DNA from 3 places in the Cupriavidus sp. YAF13 genome. Region 2 is predicted to be linked to each of the others. Evidence: predicted binding sites of a transcription regulator. Region 2 holds the regulator's gene; each other region holds the start of a gene.
The links. The regulator sigma-54, encoded in region 2, starts transcription at its own class of promoters, with help from an activator protein. The targets are predictions, from matches to a motif close to TGGCANGNAANCTGCTTT.
Positions count from the first base shown of each region.

Region 1: the regulator sigma-54 is predicted to act here: its motif matches at 2,006-2,023, upstream of urtA (urea ABC transporter substrate-binding protein).
Region 3: the regulator sigma-54 is predicted to act here: its motif matches at 4,534-4,551, upstream of fae (formaldehyde-activating enzyme).

Region 1 covers NZ_JBFRDD010000010.1:6,475-13,780, forward strand. Annotated here, with positions in the region: gene AB4061_RS10660 (alpha/beta fold hydrolase) at 1-147, opposite strand, end outside; gene AB4061_RS10665 (flavin-containing monooxygenase) at 243-1,730, opposite strand; gene urtA (urea ABC transporter substrate-binding protein) at 2,079-3,344, shown strand; gene urtB (urea ABC transporter permease subunit UrtB) at 3,537-5,174, shown strand; gene urtC (urea ABC transporter permease subunit UrtC) at 5,174-6,379, shown strand; gene urtD (urea ABC transporter ATP-binding protein UrtD) at 6,376-7,224, shown strand; gene urtE (urea ABC transporter ATP-binding subunit UrtE) at 7,260-7,306, shown strand, end outside.
Region 2 covers NZ_JBFRDD010000006.1:137,954-145,259, reverse strand. Annotated here, with positions in the region: gene AB4061_RS07480 (KpsF/GutQ family sugar-phosphate isomerase) at 1-121, shown strand, start outside; gene lptC (LPS export ABC transporter periplasmic protein LptC) at 137-763, shown strand; gene lptA (lipopolysaccharide transport periplasmic protein LptA) at 818-1,462, shown strand; gene lptB (LPS export ABC transporter ATP-binding protein) at 1,487-2,272, shown strand; gene AB4061_RS07460 (RNA polymerase factor sigma-54) at 2,408-3,883, shown strand; gene hpf (ribosome hibernation-promoting factor, HPF/YfiA family) at 3,933-4,283, shown strand; gene ptsN (PTS IIA-like nitrogen regulatory protein PtsN) at 4,666-5,121, shown strand; gene hprK (HPr(Ser) kinase/phosphatase) at 5,157-6,128, shown strand; gene AB4061_RS07440 (PsiF family protein) at 6,316-6,648, shown strand; gene rapZ (RNase adapter RapZ) at 6,768-7,306, shown strand, end outside.
Region 3 covers NZ_JBFRDD010000008.1:74,278-81,583, forward strand. Annotated here, with positions in the region: gene AB4061_RS09280 (hypothetical protein) at 33-431, shown strand; gene AB4061_RS09285 (sigma-54-dependent Fis family transcriptional regulator) at 659-2,710, shown strand; gene AB4061_RS09290 (ATP-grasp domain-containing protein) at 3,036-4,256, shown strand; gene fae (formaldehyde-activating enzyme) at 4,622-5,134, shown strand; gene AB4061_RS09300 (amino acid kinase family protein) at 5,219-5,809, opposite strand; gene fba (class II fructose-bisphosphate aldolase) at 6,054-7,091, opposite strand; partial or broken gene pgk (phosphoglycerate kinase) at 7,157-7,288, opposite strand.

The sequences.
Region 1 (7,306 bases), on a different contig from region 2:
CCTGCGCAGCGCGAGCCCGGGCAGCAGGGCGGCCCAGTTGGTTTCCGCGCTGGAACTGGTGCCGTGTACGAGAAGAGTCGGCCGTCCGGTGCCGGCCTCGATCAGGCTGGTTCGGATAGGCTCCGACGCGATTTCCAGGCGTTGCATGTCGAACTCCCTTGGGTTCTTTTGACGGGCTGCGTACGGTGGATGTCAACGCAATCGATGTCGTTGATGTGGCAGGCGCCGGCGGCCGGGCGATGCTAGGGCCGCTCGCCGGCATGGCGCAGCATGAAGTGCCCCCAGTCCGGCTTGCGCGTCTTCCACCAATAGGCCGTGGCATGGCTCGACCAGTTGTTGATGACCCTGCCGCTGGCCGACTTGTACCAACTGCTGCACGAGCCTGCCCACGCGGTCTGGCCGATGGCCGCCTGCAACGCCTGGTTGAAGCGCGTCACCACCTCCGGGCGCACCTCTATCGAGGCGAAGCGCGCCGCGCGGCAGGCCTGGATGCACTGCAGGACATAGCGCGCCTGGCACTCGAGCATGAAAATGATGGAGTTATGGCCCAGGTTGGTATTGGGGCCGTACAGCACGAACAGGTTGGGAAATCCAGGCGCCGTCATGCCGAGATACGCCTCCGGACCCTCGCGCCACTGATCGGCCAGGGTGCGGCCGTGGCGGCCGGTGATGCGGATCGGCGCGAGGAAGGAGCGGGCGTCGAAGCCGGTGGCGAAGACGATGGCGTCGGCCCGATGCCTGGTGCCGTCGGCGGTGACCACGGCGTCGGCTTCGACGCGCTCGATGCGGGCGGTCTCGACATGGACGTTCGGCCGCTTGAGCGCCTGGTAGAAATCGTCGGAGATCAGGATGCGCTTGCAGCCGATCGGGTAGTCGGGCGTGAGCTTGGCGCGCAGCACCGGGTCGGGAATCATGTGCGCGAGGTAGCGGCGCGCCAGCGTTTCCAGTTCCCGGTTGCGGCCGCTGTCCCGCTGCATGCGCCCGAAGCGCAGTTCACGCTGCAGGTAGAGGTGCCAGCGATGCAGCCGGGCCGTCCACGGGTGGCGTTCGAAGCGCGCTTGTTGTCCGGACGTATAGGCCTCGCCATTGCGCGGCAGCACCCAGTTGGCACTGCGCTGGAATACCGTCAGCTTGCCCGCTTCCGGCGCGATGCGCGGGATGAACTGCAGCGCGCTGGCGCCATTGCCGATCACCGCGACCTGCTTGCCGCGCAGATCGGCGTCATGCCGCCAGCGCGCGGAATGGAAGGCCGTGCCGGCAAAGCGGTCCAGCCCTGCAATGTCTGGCGCCAGCGGGCGGTTGAGCTGTCCGGTGCCGCTGACGAGGATGCGCGCGGCGATGGTGTCGCCGTTGCTGGTGCTCACCCGCCACAGGCAGGCGGCGGCGTCGTAGCGCGCCTCGGTGACCTCCGTGCCGAAACGGATATGCCCGAGCAGCCCGAAGCGCTCGGCGCAGTGCTGCAGGTAGCGATGGATCTCCGGCTGGGGCGAGTATGCGCTGGACCAGTCCGGCTTGGGCGCGAACGAAAAACTATAAAGATGGGAGGGAATGTCGCAGCCGCAACCCGGGTAGGTGTTGTCCCGCCAGGTGCCGCCCACCGTGCCGGCCTTCTCCAGCACGACAAAGTCATGGATGCCGGCTTGCTTGAGCTTGATGCCCATGCACATGCCGGCCACGCCGGCGCCGAGGATGACGATCTGGTCCGCGTCGGGCGTCGTTGACGCTTTCAATGGGCTGTCTCCGTCGTGCTTTTTTATGGGTAGTCGCGGCGCGTGCGGCGACGCCGTGGCCCGCAATCGAGAGGCCACCTTAGAGCCGATTGCGGATTCGGGCAAGTCACGGCGCAACATGCGTGCCGCCATGTGCCCCAATCTGAATCAGCCGGCGGCGGCGCACAGGCTTGGTGCGTGACGCTTGCGCACTATCGTGGTGCGATGGGCGGCCGGGCGGCCTCTGGAGGCACGCCAGGCCGTGTACACAGTCTTGTATACAAGCTTGTATGCCATGGCATGCTAGTTGCAGAAGAGATACCCGGGGTGCGTTGTTCCTTTATCCAACACGACAATCTGGGAGCTGCAATGAAAAGACGTGACATGCTGAAGCTGTCGGCGGTAGCCGCCGCGGCCTTGTTTGCAACGGCAGGCGTGAGCCCGCTGGCATTGGCGCAGTCCAAGGAACCGATCAAGATCGGTATCCTGCATTCGCTGTCCGGCACCATGGCCATTTCCGAGACTTCGCTCAAGGACGTGGCGCTGATGACCATCGACGAGATCAACAAGAGCGGCGGCGTGCTTGGCCGCAAGCTTGAGCCGGTCGTGGTCGATCCCGCTTCCAACTGGCCGCTGTTCGCCGAGAAGGCGCGCCAGCTGATCACCAAGGACAAGGTTGCCGTCACGTTCGGCTGCTGGACCTCGGTCTCGCGCAAGTCGGTGCTGCCTGTTTATGAAGAGCTGAATTCGCTGCTGTTCYATCCGGTGCAGTACGAAGGCGAGGAGATGTCCAAGAACGTCTTCTACACCGGCGCGGCGCCCAACCAGCAGGCCATTCCCGCGGTGGAATACCTGATGAGCAAGGAAGGCGGCGGCGCCAAGCGCTTCTTCCTGCTTGGCACCGACTACGTCTACCCGCGCACCACCAACAAGATCCTGCGTGCCTTCCTGAAGAGCAAGGGCGTGGCGGACAAGGATATCGAAGAGGTCTACACGCCGTTTGGCCACAGCGATTACCAGACCATTGTCGCCAACATCAAGAAGTTCTCGCAAGGCGGCAAGACCGCCGTGATCTCCACCATCAACGGTGACTCCAACGTGCCCTTCTACAAGGAGCTGGGCAACGCCGGCCTGAAGGCCAAGGACGTGCCGGTCGTGGCGTTCTCGGTGGGCGAGGAAGAACTGCGCGGCATCGACACCAAGCCGCTGGTGGGCCACCTGGCCGCATGGAACTACTTCATGTCGGTCAAGAACCCTGAAAACGAAGCCTTCAAGAAGCAATGGGCGGCGTGGGTCAAGGCGAACAACCTGCCGGGCGGCGACAAGCGCGTGACCAACGACCCGATGGAAGCCACCTATGTGGGCATCCATATGTGGGCACAAGCTGTCAAGAAGGCCGGTACGACCGATCCCGACAAGGTGCGTGCCGCGATGTATGGCCAGACCTTCAAGGCGCCGGACGGCTTCACCCTGACCATGGGCGAGAACCATCACCTGTACAAGCCGGTGATGATCGGCGAGATCAAGGGCGATGGCCAGTTCACGGTCGTGTGGAAGACGCCCAAGGCCGTGCGTGCGCAGCCGTGGAGCCCGTTCATCGCGGGTAACGAAGGCAAGCCGGACAAGGTGATGTAAGCAGGGCGCCCGCTTGGCGCTCTCCTGCTCTCCCGCTTGCCTCGTGGCTGGTGAGGGAGGGGAGGGAGAGGAGGGCGCCAGGCAGTGTCTTTGCCTCCTCGCATGCTGTCCGCCGCTTCGGTGCGGTGGCGGCAAATCGTCACGCCGATCAAGGTGACGCGCGTGCTTCGCCGCGCGCGACTCGCAAACCTTATGCACCGACCCTTATCGTTCTCTCTCGCTTCACGTTTGCGCGCCATGCTGGCCGCGCTGCTCCTGCTGGCCGCGTGCCCGCTGTGGGCCGCGCCGCTCACGCAGGCCGACCTGAAGCCACTGGCCGAAGACGACTTCGACGCCAAGACCGCCGCGATCACCGCACTGACCAAGGCGCCGGTGGCGCAGGCCGGCCCCATCCTCAAGGCCTTGCAGGACGATACGCTGCAATATGCGCCGGGCGTCGGCATGGTGCGCCAGGACGGCGACAAGCTGGTGGACGCGATCAGCGGCACGCCGGTCACGGTCAAGCCCGACGCGCTCGAAGCGCTCACCCTGAACAACAGCCTGCGCGCGATGGTGGACAGCGCCGCCAGCAGCACGCTGCTGCAATCGCCCGATGCGGCGGTGCGCACGCAGGCCGTCAATACGCTGCTGGACCAGCCGGGCAGCGCATCGCGCCCGGTGGTGGAGGCCGCGCGCAAGGCCGAGGCCGATGCCGGCCTGCGCGCCAAGCTCGATGTGATCTGGGCCAATATCGTGCTGGCCGAGGGCAACCGCGACGATCGCCTCGAAGCCATCCGCATCCTCGGCCGCGACAGCAATCCGCAGAGCCGCCAAAAGCTGCAGCCGCTGCTGGAAAAGGACGCCGCCGGCAAATTTCGCGAGCCCGACGCCGAACTGCGCGGCGCCGCGCAGCAGGCGCTCGATGCCTTGCGCGGCGACCAGCGCCGCGCCGAGCTGATCGGCAACCTCTTCGCCGGCCTGAGCCTGGGCAGCGTGCTGCTGCTCGCCGCACTGGGGCTGGCCATCACTTACGGGCTGATCGGCGTCATCAACATGGCGCAGGGCGAATTCCTGATGATCGGCGCGTACGCCACGTACATGGTGCAGGGTGTGTTCCGCGCGCACTTTGCCAGCGCGTTCGACTGGTACCTGCTGTTTGCGCTGCCCGCATCGTTCCTCGCCTCCGCCGTGGTCGGCTTCGTGCTGGAGCGGCTGGTGCTGCGCCATCTCTACGGCCGCCCGCTGGAAACGCTGCTGGCCACCTTCGGCGTGAGCCTGCTGCTGATGCAGGCGGTGCGCACGCTGTTTGGCGCGCAGAACGTGGAAGTGGCCAATCCATCCTGGATGAGCGGCGGCATCGAATGGCTGCCCGGCATGGTGCTGCCATACAACCGCATGGTCATCATCGTGTTTGCGCTGGCGGTGGTGGCGGTGGCCTGGGCCGTGCTTAACCGTACCCGCCTTGGCTTGTTCGTGCGGGCCACCACCCAGAACCGCACCATGGCGGCTTGCGTTGGCGTGCGCACCTGGAAGGTGGATAGCTACGCCTTTGCCTTTGGCGCGGGCATCGCCGGCCTGGGCGGCTGCGCGCTGTCGCAGATCGGCAATGTCGGCCCCGACCTTGGCCAAGCCTACATCATCGATTCCTTCATGGTGGTGGTGCTGGGCGGCGTTGGGCAGCTCGCGGGCACCATCATCGGTGCTTTCGGGCTGGGCCTGATCAACAAGTTCATCGAGCCGTTCTATGGCGCGGTGCTGGCCAAGATCTTTGTCCTGGTGCTGATTGTGCTCTTCATCCAGAAGCGCCCGCAGGGACTGTTCGCGCTCAAAGGGCGCAGCGCGGAGGCATGATGAAGACTTCTCTCTCGAATCCATCCACGGCGGGTTTCCGGCTGGCCGTGCCGGAGCGCCAGCCGCTGTTCTCCGGGCGCAGCTGGACGGCGTTGCTGGTGATCGCGCTGGTGGTGGGCATCGGCGTGCCGGTGTGCGCGCTGCTGGTGCCCGAAGGCCATCCCATGCATCTGTCGGCCTATGCGCTGACGCTGATCGGCAAGATCATGTGCTTCGCGCTGGCCGCGATCGCGCTGGACCTGGTGTGGGGCTACTGCGGCATTCTCAGCCTCGGCCACGGCTTGTTCTTCGCGCTCGGCGGCTATGCCATGGGCATGTACCTGATGCGCAGCATTGGCCGCGAAGGCGTCTACAAGAGCGACCTGCCCGACTTCATGGTGTTCCTCGACTGGAAGGAAATGCCGTGGTTCTGGCATGGTACCGAGCATCTCGGTTACGCGATGCTGCTGGTGGTGCTGGTGCCGGGCGTGCTGGCGTGGCTGTTCGGCTTCTTCGCCTTCCGCTCGCGCATCAAGGGCGTGTACCTGTCCATCATCACGCAAGCCATGACGTACGCCGCCATGCTGCTGTTCTTCCGTAACGAGACGGGTTTTGGCGGCAATAATGGCTTCACGGATTTCAAGCGCATCGCCGGCTTTGCCGTGGCCGCGCCGCAGACCCGCACGGCGCTGTTCGTGCTGACGTTCCTTGCCCTGCTGGCCGGCTTCATCGCCTGTCGCTACATCGTGACGTCCAAGCTCGGCCGGGTCGTGACCGCGATCCGCGACGCCGAGATGCGCGTGATGTTCTCGGGTTACAACCCGCTTGGCTACAAGCTGTTCGTGTGGACCTTTTCGGCCGTGCTGTGCGGCATCGCCGGCGCGCTTTACGTGCCGCAGGTGGGCATCATCAACCCGGGCGAGATGTCCCCGGCCAACTCCATCGAGATGGCGGTTTGGGTGGCCGTGGGCGGACGCGGCACGCTGATCGGCCCGATCATCGGCGCCTTTATCGTCAACGGCGCCAAGACCATGTTCACGGCTTACTTCGCGGAGTACTGGCTGTTCTTGCTGGGCGCGATGTTCGTGCTGGTGACGCTGTACATGCCGGATGGCGTGATCGGCCTGCTCAAGCGCGCGCGTGCCATGCGAGCAAGCCCGCAGGCCGCGCCGGGCAATGCGGCGAATGCGCCGGCTGCCGCCACCCGCAGCGGAGGGGAAGCATGAACGCAGCACTGGGAGCACAACAGGCGGAAAGCGGCGGCACCACGGGGCTGGGCCGCGTCATGGAGCCGGGCGTCATCGACGTCTCGCACGGCCCCATCCTTTACCTGGAAGACGTGACCGTGCAGTTCGACGGTTTCCGCGCGCTGAACAAGCTCACGCTGTCGATCGACCACGGCGAGCTGCGCTGCGTGATCGGGCCCAATGGCGCTGGCAAGACCACCATGATGGATGTGATCACCGGCAAGACCGGGCCGCGCAACGCCAACGTGAGCGGGCGCGTGTTCCTCGGCCAGAGCATCGACCTGATGCGCATGACCGAGCCCAAGATCGCGCAGACCGGCATTGGCCGCAAGTTCCAGAAGCCCACCGTGTTCGAGCAGCACGAAGTGTGGGAGAACCTGGAACTGGCGACGAAGGGTGACAAGCGCTGGATCACTTCATTGCGCGCGCGCCTGGGCGCCGAAGGGCATCGCCGCATCGAGGAAACGCTGGCGCTGACGGGGCTGGAGGACGAGGCCTATCGCCCGGCCGGCTTGCTGTCGCACGGGCAGAAGCAGCGGCTGGAAATCGGCATGCTGCTGATGCAGAAGCCGCAGTTGCTGCTGCTGGACGAGCCGGTGGCCGGCATGACCGATGAAGAAACCATGCAGCTGGCCAAGCTGCTTAACAGCCTGCGCGGCACCTGCTCGATGATGGTGGTGGAGCACGACATGGAGTTCGTTGCCGCACTGGCCGGCGATGAGGGCAAGGTGACGGTGCTGGCCGAGGGCAGCGTGCTGGCCGAAGGCACGCTCGACGCCGTCAAGCGCGAGGAGCGCGTGATCGAATCCTATCTCGGCCGCTAGGCGCAGGGCCGGATCGAAAAAAAGGGAACGAGACTATGTTGCAGGTCAATGCACTCAACCAGTTCTACGGCGGCAGCCACAT
Region 2 (7,306 bases):
CGTGGAAGCCGTGCAGGTGATGGAGGCGAACCGCATCAACCAGATGCTGGTGGTCGACGCGGAGCGGCGCCTGGTCGGCGCGCTCCACATCCACGACCTGACCCGCGCCAAGGTCATCTGAGGCCAGCCCATGCCCATGCGGGAAATCCTGTCCTCCCTGAGCCGGCTTGCCATGCGAGCCCTGCCCCTGCTGCTGATGGCACTGGTGGCGGGCAGCACCTTCTGGCTGGTGCAGGTCAACTCCCCGAAAGAAGCGGACACCGGGACGGTAGGCAAGAAGCATGAACCGGATTACTACATGATCCGTTTTTCCGCGACCGAGCTTGCCGAGGACGGCAACACCAAGCTGCGCTTCACCGGCGACAAGATGATCCACTTCGAGGACGACCAGACCTACGAAGTGACGCGCCCGGCCATGCGCTCCTACGAAATCGACCGTCCGCCCGTCACCGGCCACTCCGATCGCGGCACAATGAACGCGGAAGGCTCGGTCATCGACCTGTTCGGCAATGCCTTCATCGTGCGTGCCCAGGGCCCCGAGCCTGCCAAGGACCCACAGATGACGGCCGCCTCGGAGTATTTCCAGGTGCTGGTGAACGATGACATCGTCAAGACCGACAAGGCTGTCAAGCTGACCCGCGGCCCGTCGGTGATGACCGCCAACGGCCTGGTCTTCAACAATGTCACTCGCGAAGTACAATTGCTGGGTAACGTACGCGGCACCATCATCACGGGGCCGCCGCCGGCAAGTCCCGCGAAGTAGCCCTGAAGCCGCCCGCGGGCACCAGCCGCCCGCGTCAACCGCCATCACGCCAACATGAATCCATTCCCGACGACTTCGTCCTGTCTGCGCCGCAGCACGGCCGCTTTGCTGACGCTGGCCGCCGTCCTTGGCCTCACGCTGGCCGCGCCCGCCAGCGCCGAAAAGGCCGACCGCGAAAAGCCGCTGGTCCTGGAGGCCGACAATGCCAGCTACGATGACGTCAAGCAGGTCTATGTACTGACCGGCAACGTGGTGCTGACCAAAGGCACCATGGTGCTCAAATCCGACGCGGCCGAAGTCCGTACCGATCCCGAGGGCTACCAGTACGCGGTCGCGACCTCTAAGGGCGGCAAGCAAGCCTATATCCGCCAGAAGCGCGACAACGTCGACGAGTACATCGACGGCTGGGGCGACCGCATCGAATATGACGGCAAGCAGGAGTTGTCCAAGCTGATCGGGCGCGCCCGCATGGCTCGCCTGGCCGGCGCCAAGCTGGTCGACGAGATCCGCGGCGCGGTGATCACCTATGACAGCCGCAACGAGTTCTACACGGCCAGCGGCGGCGCCGAGAACGCGACCGCGGGCAGCCCGTCGGGCCGCGTGCGCGCCGTGCTGTCGCCGCGCCAGGAGCAGCCCGCCAGCGGTGCCGCAGCCAACCCGCTGCCGCTCAAGCCGGCCACGGCTCCCGTCAACCCCTGACCCACGGATTCTGACTTCACCTTCATGACCGCTACCCAAACCGCACCGTCCCAGCCCGCCACCCTGAAGGACAGCAGCACGCTGGTCGTGCGCCACCTGAAGAAGCGCTACGGCTCGCGCACCGTGGTCAAGGACGTGTCGCTCGACGTGAAGAGCGGCGAGGTGGTCGGCTTGCTGGGCCCCAACGGCGCGGGCAAGACCACGTCGTTCTACATGATCGTGGGGCTGGTGGCGCTGGACGAGGGCGATATCGTGCTCGACGACAAGCACATCAGCGGCCTGGCCATCCATGAGCGAGCGCGCATGGGCCTGTCCTACCTGCCGCAGGAAGCCTCGGTGTTCCGCAAGCTCAATGTGCAGGAGAACATCCGCGCGGTGCTGGAGCTGCAGCTCAACGATGGCAAACCCCTGGGCAAGGCCGAGATCGAGCGCCGGCTGGACACCCTGCTGGATGACCTGCAGATTGCCCACCTGCGCGACAACCCGGCGCTATCGCTGTCCGGCGGCGAGCGCCGCCGCGTGGAAATCGCCCGCGCGCTGGCCTCCGCGCCGCGCTTCATCCTGCTCGACGAGCCCTTCGCCGGTGTCGACCCGATCGCGGTAGGCGAAATCCAGCGCATCGTCAGCTTCCTCAAGGCACGCAATATCGGCGTGCTGATCACCGACCACAACGTGCGCGAGACGCTGGGCATCTGCGACCACGCCTACATCATCAGCGAAGGCGCGGTGCTGGCGTCCGGGCAGCCTGAGGACATCATCGCCAACGAGTCGGTGCGCAAGGTCTACCTGGGCGAGAACTTCCGCATGTAAGGGCGCGTGGCGCCTGCCGCGCATCGGCCCCCGGGCGGCTTCGGTGTCGCCTTTTATCCTTCAAACGATCATAGCGACACCAGCGATAGCAATTTCCGTTCCATCAGTACGGAAGTTGAGCATAAAATAGGTCGCATGAAACCGTCGCTACAGCTCCGCCTCTCGCAGCATCTCGCGCTTACGCCGCAACTCCAGCAGTCGATCCGGCTGCTGCAACTGTCCACGCTTGAACTGCAGCAGGAAGTGGAACAGGCGCTGACCGAGAACCCCTTGCTCGAGCGTGAGAACGACTGGCTGGACAGCCCGTTGCGCGTGTCTTCGGACGGCTCGGTGAACCTGCAGAGCGCGCCCGCGCCGGCGCCCGCCGATGGCCAGGGCACCAGCGAGAACCGCCCGGATGGCGCCCCCGAAGCCGACGACAGCTACTCCGACAGCAACGAGGATTACGGCAGCGACTGGAGCCTGGACGACTTCGCCCGCCGCCCGCAAGGCGAAGACGACGAAAAGACCCCGATGCAGCTGCGCGACGCCGAGCCCACGCTGCGTGAACACCTCATGGAACAGCTGGCGCCGCTCAAGATTTCCCTGCGCGACAAGGGGCTGGCTATCTTTCTGGTCGAATCCCTGGACGATGATGGCTACCTGAGCACGACGCTCGAGGAAATCTGCAGCGAGCTGCCGGAGGAGCTCGAGTTCGAGGTCGACGAGATCCAGGCTGTGCTCACGCTGCTGCAGAGCTTCGATCCGCCGGGCGTCGGGGCACGCAACGCCGCCGAGTGCCTGGCGCTGCAATTGCGCAGGCTCAAGCATCCGCAGCGCGAACTGGCGCTGAGCATCGTCACCAACCACCTCGAGCTGCTGGCGGTGCGCGATTACACGCGCCTTAAAAAGGCGCTGCAAGTGGACGAGCCGGAACTCAAGGCCGCCCATGAACTGATCCGCTCGCTCGCGCCCTATCCCGGCCATGCCTACAGCCGGCCAGAAGCGGATTTCGTGGTGCCCGATGTTTTTGTTCGAAAGTTGAGCGGCGGATGGATCGCCCACCTAAACCCGGATGTGATGCCGCGGCTACGCATCAACGACATGTACGCGCAGATTTTGCGCGGTGCAAAAGGCGATGCAGGCGCGGCCGGATTGCAGCAAAAGCTGCAGGAAGCACGCTGGTTGATCAAGAATATCCAGCAAAGGTTCGACACGATATTGCGCGTCGCACAAGCCATTGTCGAACGTCAAAAGAACTTCTTCACCCACGGTGAAATTGCGATGCGCCCCTTGGTTTTGCGGGAGATTGCCGATACACTGGGTTTACACGAGTCCACCATCTCTCGGGTGACTACCAATAAATACATGGCAACGCCGATGGGGACTTTCGAGCTGAAGTATTTTTTCGGCTCTCACATATCCACAGAAACCGGCGGCGCGGCCTCATCAACGGCAATCCGTGCGTTGATCAAGCAATTGATAGGAGCCGAAGACGCTAGGAACCCCTTGTCCGACAGCCGGATTGCCGAATTGCTCGGCGAGCAAGGCTTTGTGGTAGCACGGCGTACCGTTGCCAAATACCGCGAAGCGCTCAAGATTCCCGCGGTCAATCTCCGTAAGACTTTGTAGCCGAGCTGCATCGCCTGCCTGATGCAGCTCTTTCAGAAGGAGAAACGCTATGAACTTCAAGATCAGTGGACACCACTTGGACATCACGCCCCCTCTGCGTGAGTACGTGGAAACGAAACTGGAGCGTATCGTCAGGCATTTCGATCAAGTCATTGGCGTAAGTGTGCTGCTCTCTGTCGACAATACAAAAGAAAAGGACCGGCGGCAGTACGCGGAAATCAATCTACATCTCAAGGGCAAGGACATCTTTGTCGAAGCGCATCATGAAGACCTGTATGCCGCTATCGACGCACTGGTCGACAAGCTCGACCGGCAGGTGATTCGCCACAAGGATCGCGTGCAGAGCCACGACCGTGAAGCGGTCAAGTATCAGATGGCCGCATCGCAGATGCAGCAATGACCGTGCCTGACGGCCCACATACCGGGCCGTCGGTGTCAGTCCCTTGAAAAATGGAATCAAGCCGCGCCCAGAGCGCGGCTTTTTCATTGCGGCCTACCCAATCGGGGCACACAGGGGATTCCGCAACGCATATGTACCGGTGTATGCTGTGCAATACATAGTTGACTGGCCTAGCCATTCCGGTGCATGCAGCACCGCTTGAGCGCATCGGCCATTGCAATGCACAAAGCGGAAGCGGGCCTGCTCTATAATGGCCAGACGCCCGACACCGGCATGGGGGACAACCGGTGGAAACCTCGGGCCTTGGTTTTTATCCACTTTCCGCCCGGCGGGACGCCTCCTGGCCCCGGGCCTGCTTACTAGAAAACCCTGCGCATTCCACATGAATCGTTTGGCTAAATTGCTGCCACCCGGCAACATCAACCTCGACGTCAGCGTCACCAGCAAGAAGCGCGTGTTCGAACAGGCCGGGCTCCTCTTCGAGAACAACCATGGCGTAGCGCGCGCGACCGTGACCGACAACCTGTTCGCCCGCGAGTCGCTGGGGTCCACCGGCCTAGGCGCGGGGGTTGCAATCCCCCACGGCCGTATCAAGGGACTGAAGCAGCCACTGGCCGCCTTCATGCGCCTGGCCGAGCCGATCCCCTTCGAGTCGCCCGACGGCAAGCCGGTCGCGCTGCTGATCTTCCTGCTGGTGCCCGAACAGGCCACCCAGCAGCATCTGGAAATTCTCTCCGAGATCGCCCAGTTGCTGTCCGACCGCGAGATGCGCGAAGGACTGGCTACCCTGCCCACCCCCGACGACGTGCACCAGTTGCTGACGCAATGGCACCCTTGATCCGGCACTGAAAGCCCGCCCCTGAAAGCACCCGAATGGAACTCACTGGCGTCACCTCGCAGTCGATCTTCGACGACAACGCAGCCGATATCAAACTCTCCTGGGTAGCAGGACTGGAGGGTGCGGACCGCGCCTTCGATGTCGAGTTTGCGCGTGAAGCCACGTCCGCGGCCGATCTCGTCGGCCACTTGAACCTGATCCACCCGAACCGGATCCAGGTGCTGGGCAAGCCCGAAATCACGTATTACCAGCGCCTCGATGACGAGATGCGCAAGCGCCAGATGGGCGAGCTGATCCTGCTGGAGCCGCCGTTCCTGGTGATCGCCGACGGCATGGAGCCGCCGCCCGACCTGGAACTGCGCTGCACGCGCTCGTCCACCCCGCTGTTCACCACGCCGGTGTCTTCGGCCGCGGTGATCGATCACCTGCGCCTCTATCTGTCGCGCATTTCCGCGCCGCGCGTAACCATGCACGGCGTGTTCCTCGACATCCTCGGCATGGGCGTGCTGGTGATGGGCGAATCCGGCCTGGGCAAGAGCGAGCTCGGCCTGGAACTGATCTCGCGCGGACATGGGCTGGTGGCGGACGATGCCGTCGATTTCGTGCGCCTCGGGCCGGACTTCATTGAGGGCCGCTGCCCGCCGCTGCTGCAGAACCTGCTGGAAGTGCGCGGCCTGGGCCTGCTCGACATCAAGACCATCTTTGGCGAGACTGCGGTACGCCGCAAGATGAAGCTCAAGCTGGTGGTGCAGCTGGTACGCCGCAACGATGGCGAATTCGAGCGCCTGCCGCTGGACTCCCAGTATCTCGACGTGCTCGGCCTGCCTATCCACATGGTCAAGATCCAGGTGGCGGCCGGCCGAAATCTCGCCGTGCTGGTCGAGGCCGCCGTGCGCAACACCATCCTGCGCTTGCGCGGCATCGACACGCTGCGCGACTTCATGGACCGCCAGCGCGCCGCGATGCAGGCCGATGTCGCATCGCGGGGCCAGGGCAGGCTACTCTAGGCTTGGCAGGCCCACGTCATGCGACCACGACGGGGCCGTTTTCAATTGCTTACATCCGGCCGCGCTTCAATGGTCAACGCGATTGGGGCATAGGCCGTTTTGTGCAGTAATGGGCATTGGGCCCAGCCCGAGTTGCCGAGCCGACAGGCCAGCAGCCATGAAGTTTTCCACAGCCAGGAGAGCAAGCATGAAAAAATTGATCGCGATGTGCGTGCTGGTAGCCCCGCTTTTTGCCACCGGCGCCTTCGCCCAGAATGCACCGGCCGCGGCACCCGCTGCCGCAGCCGCACCCGCTGCAGCTAACACCCAGCAGGACAAGATGAAGGCTTGCAACACGCAGGCCACCGGCAAGAAGGGCGACGAGCGCAAGGCCTTCATGAGCAATTGCCTGTCCAACAAGCCCGCGGCCGCACCCGCCAAGAACAGCCAGCAGGAAAAGATGAAGACCTGCAACGCCCAGGCCACCGGCAAGAAGGGCGATGAACGCAAAGCCTTCATGAGCGACTGCTTGTCCAAGTAAGCTACCGGCATCATTTGCGGCGCGGACGTGTAAAAATGGCGAACCTTTTCGGTTCGCCATTTTTGCTGGCACGGCGCCGTCATGACGGCGTCATCACCTGATGTTATGCTTGTCGTGCTATGCGCATCATACTTATCACCGGGATCTCCGGCTCCGGCAAATCCGTTGCCTTGAACGTACTGGAAGACGCGGGCTACTACTGCGTCGACAACCTGCCGGCGCAGTTTATCCCGGAGCTGGCCCAGTACCTGGCGGCGCAGGGCTACACCCATCTGGGCGTCGCCACCGATATCCGTAGCCGCGAATCGCTGGACAAGCTGCCCGGCACGCTGCGCGACCTCGCCTCCGAACACCAGGTCCGGGTGGTCTTCCTGACCGCCAATACCGATGCGCTGGTGCAGCGTTATTCCGAGACAAGGCGGCGCCATCCGCTGTCGATGCGCGCAGCCATGGCTAGCCTCTCGGCCAATCCCAAGAACGAGAATCTCGCCGACAGTACCGCCGAGGCCGCACTCAACGACACCTCGCTGATCGAGGCCATCGAGATGGAGCGCGAGCTCCTGAGCCCGCTGGCGGAGGCTGCGCACCGCATCGACACCAGCAATGTGCGCACCAATACATTGCGCGCGTGGATCAAGGAATTCGTGCGCGGCGATGA
Region 3 (7,306 bases), on a different contig from region 2:
ACAGAAAGCGCACACTACGAGGAGACCCCCGCATGCAGCCCTCCATCTTCGGCCTCCGGCAGCTTGCCTGCGTGCTGGCGGCATTGTCCATGGCTCCCGCCGACGCGCAAACCGCTCAAGACCTGCCTGCCAACAACTACCCCACTACCGCCCGCGTCGAATATGTGGGCGAGTGCATGGCAAGAAACGGCGGTGCCTACGTGTACCTGCACAAGTGTTCGTGCGCGATCGACCGGATCGCGGCGCAACTGCCATATGACGAGTATGTCGAATCGTCTACCTTCGCCAAGTACGCCACGCTTGGCGGCGAAGGCGGCGCGATATTCCGCGATCCGGAATACGGCAAGCACGCCGCCAAGCGCTATCGCGGCATCCAGGACGATGCGCTGCGCGCCTGCGGTGTTTCGCTGGCGACGCGGGCCGCGCGCTGAATTCGGCGCCGCCGGGAAACCTGAGGGTTTCCGCCCCGTTGATGCGATCGGAAGTCCGGCCTATAGTGTCACCTCGTTACACAAGATCGGCTTCCATCCGCATAACTACAGGCGCCGGTTTCTTTATTGCATCGCAGCGATTGCACTGCGGCTATTGCATAGCAACAGTTCGCGCCACGCCAGATTGCACCGCACAAAAGAGCCCGCAGGCTAAAAGGAGGAGCTCGGTGACAACACTTCAGTCCGCCAGTCACCACGTCGCGCAGATTCTCAATGTCGTCAACGGACAGTTATGCGGCACGCAGAACAGCTCGGTGGTGACACGCTCCTGGGCGCGCTGCCTGCGGGACTTCCAGCTGGACCCTGCGCAGCAGCGCATGCCTCCGATCCTGACCCAGCCGGAGTTCAACGAGCGGCGCGACCGCATGAGCGACCTGATCGCCTGCGCCAAGCTGGAGATGACCACGCTCTACCAGCAGCTCGCCGATCCCGAGCTGGCCGTGGTGCTGACCGATATGGATGGCGTCATCGTGCATATGGTGTCGTCGGTCGGTTTCTCGCAGGACGTGGAACCCCTGGGTTTGCGCACCGGCGCGGTCTGGAGCGAGCGCGAGGCCGGCACTAACGGCATGGGCACCTGCCTGATCGAAGCCGAGCCTGTTGCGGTGCGTCAGAATGAACACTATTTCGCGCAGTACACCTCGCTGACGTGCTCGGCCTCGCCGATCTTCAACGATCGCGGCGAACTGACCGCCGTGCTCGACGTCACCAGCCGCTCGCCGCTGCTGCAGCAGCATTCGCTGGTGCTGGTCGGCATGTCCCGCCAGATGATTGAAAACCGCTTGATGGACGAGCGGTTCAAGCACGCGCACCAGATCCATTTCCACAGCCGCCCCGAACTCGTCAACACGCTGCACGAAGGCAAGCTCGCGATCGACGACAGCGGCAGGGTGCTGGCAGCCAATCGCAGCGCGCTGTTCCAGCTGGATTTTCGCTCGCTGTCTGCCCTGCTCGGCAAACAGATCGACGAATTGTTCAAGACCTCGCTCGACGAAATCCTGGCGCGGTGCGCGCGCAACTCCTTCCATCCGGTGCCGGTCTATCGCGCGAGCGCGTCGAACCGCTTCTTCATGGTGGCCCAGCAGCCGAACCTCGGCACCAGCGGCGGCACCATTGGCGGCGCGAGAGCGGCCAACACCCAAGCCGCGCCGCGAGCGGCCAGCGTGGAACCCCCGACGGCTGTCCCGCGTGCCCCGGCCACGGTGGCACCGTCCACCAGACTGGCCTTTGGCGACCCGCAGATGGAAGCGCAGGTCCGGCTGGCGCAGCGCGTGATCACCCGGCGCATCCCCATCCTGCTGCACGGGGAGACCGGCAGCGGCAAGGAGGTCTTCGCCAATGCCCTGCACCAGATGAGCCCGGCGCGTGAGCGCGCCTTTGTCGCCATCAACTGTGCCTCGCTGCCGGAGAACCTGATCGAAAGCGAATTATTCGGCTACCGCGCCGGCGCGTTTACCGGCGCCCAGCGCGAAGGCCGGCGCGGCAAGATCATCCAGGCCAACGGCGGCACGCTGTTCCTGGACGAGATCGGCGACATGCCCATGACGTTGCAGTCCCGCCTGCTGCGCGTCCTGGAAGAACGTCAGGTCTCGCCGCTCGGCTCGGAGGCGGTGGTCAAGGTCGACTTCCAGCTGGTCAGCGCCAGCCACCGCAACCTGGCCGAACTGGTGCAGAGCGGCCAGTTCCGCGAAGACTTGTTCTACCGGCTCAACGGCATCGAGTTGCGCCTGCCGCCGCTGCGCGAGCGCACCGACCGGCTCACGCTGATGCAGCACATCCTCGCCGAGGAGGCGGAGCCGGACCAGGCACCGACGCTGGCGCCGGACGCCGTGCAGGCGCTGCTGCGCTACCCCTGGCCCGGCAATCTCCGGCAGTTGCGCCATGTGCTGCGCACCGCCCTGGCACTGTGCGACGGCGACACCATCGCTTGCCAGCACCTGCCGGCGGAAATCGTGCAAGGCGCGGGGGAAGCCGGCGCGCCCCGCGAGCCGGCCATGGCGGCGCAGCCCAATATGCCAGACGATGAAGCCAAGGCGCTGGCGCAGTTCAATGCCATCCAACTGAACGAACGCGACACCATCCTTGGCCTGCTCCACAAGCACCGCTGGAATGTCAGCACCGTAGCCCGCTCGCTCTCCATCAGCCGGAACACGCTGTACCGCAAGATACATCGGCTGCATATCAACCTGGCGCAGGCCGAGACGTCCGAGCAATCGTAGCGGCGCCGCCCTGCGTGCCACACCGAGGGGGCTGGCAGCCCCTCGCGCCCCTTACCTATCCTGCTGATCACGCCCTTGTCCAATGGCGTCGCCGGACGCGGGACAGCCTGTGCGAAAAGCGGAACAATGGCCGTGACAGTGCAAGGCCCCGACGCTTGCAACAGGCCCGATTCTCCCCCGATCCCACGCGCGTGGCTCGCTTGGTATGCCGATTGCTTTTTGTAGCGAATGCGAGCGCCACATCGACGCTGGCACCGACGCCGGCATCGCAGCCGATATGCCGGACCCCGCGCGCGAAATGCCCACCGAACCACCCTGACCCACCATGCCCTCCCAGACCCTCATCGTCGCCGCCCTGTCATCGCGGATGATGGCCGAGTCCGCAGCGCAAGCCGGCTTGCGCGTGGCCGCACTGGACCTGTTCGGCGATGCCGACACGCGGCATGTCGCGCAGCGCTGGGAGCCGATCGGCGCCACCGGGTCGATGGCGCTCGACGGCGAGCACGTGCTCGCCGCGCTGCGCCGCTTGCGCGACACCGTGCATCCGTTTGGCTGGGTTGCCGGTAGCGGCTTCGAACAACGACCCGATCTGCTCGACGCCGGCCACGCGCTGGTGCCGCTGCTCGGCAACAGTGCCGCCACCGTGCGCGGCGTCAAGCAGCCCGGCGCCTTCTTCCGGTTGCTGGCCGCGCTCGGCATTCCGCATCCGGAAACCACCATGGAGATGCCGCGCGAGCCGGCAGGCTGGCTGTGCAAAGCTGTCGGCGGCACCGGCGGCTCGCATATCCGCCAGCTGGCCAGCGCAGATGCCAACGCTGCCGACGCCGCCGACGGCACTCGGTACTTCCAGCGGCAAGGACCCGGCCTGCCGATGTCCGCGCTATTTGTTGCTCACCGCCGCGGCGTCCACCTGGTCGGCATCAGCCTGCAGCGCATCGGCTCGCACCACGACTGCCCCTATCTGTTCCACGGCGCTGCAGGCCCAGCGATGCTGCCGGCAAGCACCACCGCGCGTCTCGTCGAGATCATCCAATGCATCGCGCGCGAAACCAGCCTGGTGGGCCTGAACAGCATCGACTTCCTGTTCGACGCGCCGGACATCATGGTGCTTGAAGTGAACCCGCGGCCGCCGGCCAGCATGGCGCTCTATACCAACGCCTATCCGCTTGGCCTGATGCACGCGCACCTGCAGGCCTGCCGCGGCGAAACGCCCGAGCCACCGGCGGCGCGGCAGACCGGCGTGCGCGGCTTCCAGCATGTCTTTGCGCAAGACCCCGCGCAGATCAACGCCGCGCTCACTGTCGCGCTGATGCGCACTGGCTGGTGCCACGACATTCCCGTTCCCGGCAGCTATGTGGCTGCCGGCCACCCCTTCTGCTCGGTCTCCGCCGCCGGCCTGACGGAGGCCGCAACCGAAATCGAACTGCGCCGGCGCAGCGCGCAGATCCAGTCCTTGCTGAAGGCGCGCCACGATGAACGCCATCGCACCAGCGGCGTCCCCGCAGCGCTCAACGGCGGCCCTCACAGCCTGCACCAGCACGCTTAGCCAGCCCTCGCCGGCCTCCCAACCCGATCGGGTCACCGAGTGCTGCCGCACGCAAGCCCGCGCGCCTGCCAGGTGCGCAAGCATGCTCGGTCTCCACCCGCTTGCGCGCCTCTCGCCGTTCGCACAGAGTGTCACCCTTCAGGCACGCGTCTGGCACAGACGCCTGAGCGACGGTCATCCATCTGCGCCGCTCTCACCGCCGCCGGCGCAATGATCGCAGCCCCTATCGCTCTCGGACCCTGTCCTTCCTACCCGCCTTTCACGCCGTGCCCAGGCTTGGCATGGAACGTGTTAGGTAAAGCCCGGGGGGACACATTGCGCCTTCTTTTCTTTTCCTGAACATCCTCTATCCGGGAGACTCGCAAATGGCAAAAATCGATCGTGTTCGTGTTGGCGAATCGCTGGTCGGCGACGGCAACGAGGTCGCGCATATCGACCTGATCCTTGGGCCGCGCGGCTCGGCTGCCGAGACCGCCTTCTGCAACGCGCTGACCAACAACAAGGACGGCTTCACCTCGTTGCTCGCCGTGGTGGCGCCGAACCTGCAGGCCAAGCCCAATACCGTGCTGTTCAACAAGGTCACCATCAAGGGCGCCAAGCAGGCCGTGCAGATGTTCGGCCCGGCCCAGCGCGGCGTTGCCATGGCGGTGGCGGATAGCGTGGAAGACGGCACCATTCCCGCCGCCGAAGCCGACGACCTGTTTATCAGCGTGGGCGTGTTCATCCACTGGCAGGCCGAGGACGACACCAAGATCCAGGACTACAACTACCAGGCCACGCGCGAAGCGATCCAGCGCGCCGTGGGGGGCTGGCCGAGCGCCGCCGAAGTGGTAGCCAAGAAGCAGAGTTCAGCGCATCCTTTCGCTGCGCATAGCTGATCGGCGGACATGCGCAGGCCGACCGCGGCCGGCCTGCGCATCAAGCATCGCACACCGTAGCCGGTAGCCAGGCGCCAATAGCCGTCAGCCGGCAGCCGGATGCAGCAGCAGTTCGCGCATGCGCGCCAGCTCGCTCTTGTGCAGAAATTCGATAGGATATGGCGCGCCACGCGTGAAATGCGCGAAGCGCCGGTCCACCAGCCCTTGTGCGGCATATTGCTCCACCGGCTGGCCGGCATCGGCCGGCGTGGATTTGACCAGCAGCAGCATCTCGGCGTTGAGGCGGTTCGACAGCCACGCGGCCATGCTGTCCGAACCGACGCCTGGGTGCGTCATCTCGTCGGCCTGCTCGCGCAACAGCGAAAACGGTGCCCACACGGCCACGCCGGCGTTGCGCAGCACGCCCTGGATGTCTTTCTCGTGCACCGCCAGCGACATGCCCGGGCACATGCCCTGCATCATCAGCCCGTACTGGGCCATGGCCAGCACCGCCATATTGTGCGCCACCACATGGTCGAACGCCCACTGCGCCCGGTACTCGCGCACCTGCCCCGCGAAGCCGCCGCCTCCCGGCACCACCACGATGCGGCCGCCGCCGAGCTCACTCAGCTCCTGCAGCCACTCGCGCAACAACGGGTCGCGGCCAAGGCTGCCGCCGAGTTTTACTACCCACATAGCCGCCACTCCAAGGCTGATGAATCCGCCTTGGCACATTCACGTTCCGTGCCAGCGCGGCGCGGCCCAAGGCGGGGTGCCGGCACCTCCGCCATGGTGACAGTCTGCGACAGGCATGGCGCACAAGCTGTCCCGCGCGGAACATCGATCCGTGCAACACGACAGAGCGCCAGACCCGCGCCCGCGCTCCATAGTGCGGGGATGGTCTGGCGCGTTGCCGGGCACGCGGGACGGCTCGCCTCGCCTAGCGGTAGCGCGGCACCAGCTTTTCCAGCGGCACCGGTTTGATCTTCGATGCCTGTCCGGCGCAGCCGAACGCCTCGAAGCGCAACCGCACCACGCTCTTGGCGCCCTTCTTGGCAGCCAGCAATGCCCTGCGCGGATCGAACTCGCTGCGGTCGTCGGCGAGGGACTTGCGGATGGCGCCGGTCATTGCCAGGCGGATATCGGTATCGATATTCACCTTGCGCACACCGGTCTTGATGCCGCGCAGGATTTCCTCGACCGGCACGCCATAGGTCTCCTTGATCTCGCCACCGTACTGGCGAATGATCTCCAGCCACTCCTGCGGCACCGAACTGGAACCATGCATGACCAGGTGGGTGTCGGGAATCTTCTGATGGATCTCGCGGATGCGGTCCATCGCCAGGATGTCGCCGGTCGGCTTGCGCGAAAATTTGTAGGCGCCGTGGCTGGTGCCAATGGCGATGGCCAGCGCATCCACGCCGGTGCGGGCGACGAAGTCGCGCGCCTGGTCCGGGTCGGTCAGCATCATGTCGTGCGACAGGATGCCAGCGGCACCAACGCCATCCTCCTCGCCGGCTTGCCCGGTTTCGAGCGAGCCCAGGCAACCCAGTTCGCCCTCGACCGAGACTCCTACCGCGTGCGCCATCTCGCAGACGCGGCGGGTCACGTCGACGTTGTAAGCGTAGTCCGACGGCGTCTTCATGTCTTCGCGCAGCGAACCGTCCATCATCACGCTGGTAAAGCCCGAGCGGATCGAGGCCTGGCACACCGCCGGGCTGGCGCCGTGATCCTGGTGCAGCACGATGGGAATATCCGGATGCGTCTCCGCCGCAGCCAGCACCATATGGCGCAGGTAGGCCTCGCCGGCATATTTGCGCGCGCCGGCCGAGGCCTGCAGGATGACCGGGCTGCCGCTCTCCTCGGCGGCTTCCATGATGGCGTGGATCTGTTCGAGGTTATTGACGTTGAAAGCCGGCACGCCGTAGCCGAACTCTCCCGCGTGGTCCAGCAACTGGCGCAGGGATACGAGTGACATGATGGAACTCCGTGGGTTGACGCTGATTTGGCGAATTCGCAAATTCGGTATGACAAGGGCGCCCGTCAGGCGGCAGCCCGCTGCTCCAGCACCTCGAAGGCCGGCAGTGTCTTGCCCTCCAGGAATTCGAGGAAGGCGCCGCCACCTGTCGAGATATAGCCGACCTGCTCCGCGATACCGTACTTGACGCTGGCGCTGAACGCCTTGGCACACAC